2 regions of the Vogesella facilis genome follow, and region 2 is predicted to be linked to the other one. Evidence: riboswitches for the same ligand, from Rfam matches in the RefSeq annotation. Region 2 holds a riboswitch; the other holds the start of a gene.
The links. Region 2 has a riboswitch for cobalamin ahead of ACFOLG_RS08175 (TonB-dependent receptor domain-containing protein). Riboswitches for the same ligand answer to the same signal wherever they lie in the genome.

Region 1 (2,195 bases), on a different contig from region 2:
ATGGCGCTGGCGTCCACCTTGCGGTACCAGGTGCCGTCCGGGTACACGGCGACGATGGGGCCTTCCTTGCAGACGGCGAAGCAATGGGTGCGGGTGCGCTTGGCGCGCAGGCCTTCGCAGGCGTCTATGGCCTGGCCGAGCTGCTTGAACATGGCCTCGGCCTCGGCGCCGTTTTCGGTACAGCGCGGGCCGGTGCACATCAGCACGTGTTTGTCGTGGGTTCTCATTGGGTCGCGGCGGGAATGTGCCGGACGCGACGGGGCGTCCGGCTAAGGGTTAGCGCGCTTCGGTCAGGCTGTCGAAGCGCTTCCACTTGTAGATGGCGGCCGAGATTGCCCAGCTCGCCATGAACAGTGCAATCACAAAGTAGCCGAAGTGGGCCAGGTTCTCGTTGAGCGCGGTGATCCAGTCCCATACGCCGCCGGACAGCGCGAAGCGGTCGGCGATCAGCCCCAGTGCTTCCAGGCCGCCAATCGCCACGGCAACGATTACCGATATCAGGGTGATGGTCAGGTTGTACCAGAGCTTGCGCACCGGGTTGACGAAGGCCCAGCCGTAGGCGCCGACCATCAGCATGCTGTCGATGGTGTCGATCAGCGCCATGCCGGCGGTGAACAGCACCGGAAACACCATCAGGTGCCACAGGGGGATGCCGTCGCTGGTATGGGCGGCAGCCATGGCGAACAGGCCGATTTCGGTGGCGGTGTCAAAGCCCAGCCCGAACAGGAAGCCGATCGGGAACAGGTGCCAGCTCTTCGTTACCAGCCGGAACAGCGGGCGCAGCATGCGGGCCAGCAGGCCGCGATTGCCCAGCAGCAGGTCGAGTTGCGCTTCGTCGATGCGTTCGCCGCGACGGACGCGGCGAAAGTGCTGCCACACGTCGCGCAGCACCGACAGGTTGATCAGGGCGATGCCCAGCAGGAACAGTGCCGACACGCTGGTGCCGATCACGCTGCCGATCTGCTTGAAGCCGATGACGTGGCTCTGCAGGGTGGCGGTGGCGAACACGATCAGTGCGACGGCGATGATGACCACGGCCGAATGGCCCAGCGAGAAGAAGAAGCCCACGCCAAGCGGGCGCTGCTGCTGCTGCATCAGCTTGCGCACGGTATTGTCGATGGCGGCGATGTGGTCGGCGTCCACCGCGTGGCGCAGACCGAACAGGTAGGCCAGCAGGGCGGTACTGAGCAGGGCGGGGTGGCCGCTGAAGGCGGTCAGCGCCCAGCTCCAGGCGAGCAGGTTGGCCGCAACAAGGCCCAGCAGCAGCAAGGCGGAGGCCCGGCTGGTGGACAGTGTCCGCCGGACGGATCGGGCAGCGTGCAGCGAAGCCATATGAGATACCTCAACTAGGAGTATCGCCGCGAGAGAGGACTGAACGACTGGTTTCGGCCGTTCGCTGTTATCCCCCGGTACACCCCGCCCGGTTTCAACCCACGTCGACTGAAAGTGATGGCCGGTCTCCTGGCTCGTGCGTCATTGCCGGTGCGCGACCTTCCCGGGTTGGGCCCAGTGGTGCTGTTGCGCTGGCTCGTCACTTACAGTTGCGGGGGCAGCTGCGGCATTGAACCGCATTCCCGTTTAACCCGTATGGGCGCCATCATTTGCTGGTGGCGGATGATACGTGACGCTAGCTGGAATGGGAACCCTGCCGGGCGGCGTGAAAGGCCTGCAGCGCGTCTGCGAGGCGCCGCCAGCCTGGCTCGTCGGCCGGCAGGCCGAAGCGCACGCTGTGCGACCCGGCGAAAAAGCGGCAGAGTATGCCCCGCCGTGCCAGGAATTCATGCAGGGCGGGCGCTTGCGGGTGGTCCAGCCACTGGAACAGCGCTGTGCCGCCGCTTGGCGGCAGGCCATGCGCGTGCAGCAGGGTGGCGAGGCGGTTTCCCTCGGCCGCGAGCAGGCTGCGCGTGTCGGCGTGCCAGCCGGTATCGAGCAGGGCAAGCCGGGCCGCGGCGCGCGCCGGCCCCGCCAGCGTCCAGGGTCCCAGGGCCTCGCGCAAGGCGTCGAGCAGTTCGCGCCAGGCGAATACGAAGCCGACCCTGACGCCGGCAAGGCCGAAGAACTTGCCGAGCGAGCGCAGCACGATCAGGCCCGCAGCCCCGCTTTGCGGTACCAGGCTGTCGGCGGGCGCACAGTCCATGAACGCCTCATCGACGATCAGCCAGCCGCCGCGTGCGGCCAGGGCGGCATGCCAGCGC
Region 2 (2,195 bases):
CGCCAGCTGGATATCACTCTGCCACAGCCATTCATCCTGACGGGTTTCAAAGGTGCTGTCAGACTGGTCGAAGTTGCCATTGGTGTAGCTGATGGAACGGTCATCAGTATGGCTGTAGCGCAATGTGCTCAGCCAGTCGCCGGTTAGCTGATCCTTCAGCTCCACACTCTGGCCGGCTAGACGGGCATGTTCTTCATCCTGCGCGTCAGGGCTGGAGTCGTACTCGGAAATCGCCTCGGTCTGGTATAGCGTTACGCCAATGCTGTGACCGGCAGCCCACTCGTGTTGCACGCTGGCCAAATAAGTAGTGTTGTCGTAACCGTCACGATCCGGGTTATAGCCGTAGGACACCCCAGAATTGGTTGCCGAAAAACCATTGGTCTGGTTGTGGTCGAATGCCAGGCTATAGCTGGTGCTACCGGTTTTGCCACTGATGCCGGCACCGACCTGGCGTTTGCCATCTGAACCAACACCGACATTGGTCTGCACGTTCGGCTCGCCGTCGCCTTTCTTGGTGAAAATCTGGATCACGCCACCGATGGCGTCGGCACCATACAGGCTGGACGCTGGGCCGCGCACAATCTCGATGCGCTCCACCGCCGCCAGCGGGATGTACTGCAGCGAAGTGCTACCCGCGGTAGCAGACACAATCCGCATGCCATCCACCAGCACCAACACATGACCGGAATTGGTGCCACGCAGATAGATGCCGCCGGACTTGCCTTCACCACCGTTGTTATAGATTTCCACCGCTGCCTGCCGTGCCAGGAACTCCGGCAGACTCAGGCTGCCGGACTGCTCGATTTCCTCGCGGCCCAGCACGGTCACATCGGACAGCACCTTGGCAACCGGGGTCGATACGCGCGTGGCAGTCACCACCACTTCATCCAGCTGGGTAACGGAGGCGGCCAGCGCGGCCGGGGCACAGGCCAGCGCTACCAGCGCGGCCAACGGTTTGTAGTTGAACATTTGAGTCACACTCCAGGTAGAAAAAAACGGAGTGCGGAGAAATACAAGGACGCACGCAAGCGGTGGGAATAGCTGCGAACTGTCAGATCGCCTCCCCGCGATGCTCCAGCATGGACGCGATTCCGCCGCGTCCGACTGCAGGCCGGTCTCCGGGCTGGGCCGTGCGGGGCGACGCCTTCCCGCCCATCGGGCAGTGGCTTGTGGTCGCTCCTGGATGACGCGCGTCATCAGGCCTTACCGTTGCGGGGACAGCGCCGGACTTGCACCGGCTTCCCGTTTCATCCGGCCTGTTACATGCCGGACACCTGCAGGACACAGATTATACCCGCTGCCGGCAGTGGCTGCCGCAGCGCGCGGCGATTTGCTTATTCCGGCGCAAGACATTGCCAGCGGGCGGGGCCTGCCGTATGGTCGCGCCATCATCATCCGCCGGCTGCGCGCCAATGCGCGCCGCGGCAGCAAGGAAACCCCATGCCCCGCATCCCCGCCCCCGATCTCGCCGCCCGTCACGCCGCCGCAGCGCGCCAGCAACAGCTGACCAAACCCGCCGGCAGCCTGGGCAAGCTGGAAGAACTCGCCATCACCCTAGCCGGCCTGCAAGGCCGCGACATCCCGCAGCCGCTGCAGCCAGCCATCACCGTGTTCGCCGGCGATCACGGCGTGTGCGCCGACGGCGTGTCCGCCTACCCGCCGGAGGTCACCGCCGCCATGGTGGCCAACTTCGTGCACGGCGGCGCCGCCATCAGCGTGTTGGCGCGCGCCAATCAGACGCGACTGGAAGTGGTGGATGCCGGCGTGGCTGCCGACCTGGCCGCTCTACCCATCGTGCACGCCAAGGTGCGCGCCGGCAGCGGCAACATCCGCCGCGAGCCGGCGATGAGCGCCGAGCAGTGCGCCGCCGCGCTGGAGGTTGGCCGCATGGCCGCGCGCCGCGCCATTGCCGACGGCGCCAACCTGCTGATCGCCGGCGACATGGGCATCGGCAACACCACGCCGTCGGCGGCGCTGATCTGCCGGCTAAGCGGCCACAGCCCGGAGGCCATCGTCGGCCGCGGCACCGGCGTGGGTGATACCGCGCTGGCGCACAAGCGCCAGGTGGTGGCCGACGCGCTGGCGCGCGTGGCGCCGGATCTGGACGGCCAGGCGCTGCTGGCCGAGCTGGGCGGGCTGGAAATCGCCGCCATCGCCGGCTTCTACCTGGAAGGCGCGGCGCAGGGCGTGCCGCT

Region 1: linked by a shared signal. The riboswitch ahead of ACFOLG_RS03385 (HoxN/HupN/NixA family nickel/cobalt transporter) and the one ahead of ACFOLG_RS08175 (TonB-dependent receptor domain-containing protein) in region 2 are both predicted to bind cobalamin.

What each region holds. Positions count from the first base shown of each region.
Region 1 is NZ_JBHRXN010000009.1:113,216-115,410, forward strand. It holds gene ACFOLG_RS03380 ((2Fe-2S) ferredoxin domain-containing protein) at 1-227, opposite strand, end outside; gene ACFOLG_RS03385 (HoxN/HupN/NixA family nickel/cobalt transporter) at 277-1,332, opposite strand; cobalamin riboswitch at 1,435-1,614, opposite strand; gene cobD (threonine-phosphate decarboxylase CobD) at 1,628-2,195, opposite strand, start outside.
Region 2 is NZ_JBHRXN010000020.1:34,071-36,265, forward strand. It holds gene ACFOLG_RS08175 (TonB-dependent receptor domain-containing protein) at 1-969, opposite strand, end outside; cobalamin riboswitch at 1,093-1,293, opposite strand; gene cobT (nicotinate-nucleotide--dimethylbenzimidazole phosphoribosyltransferase) at 1,441-2,195, shown strand, end outside.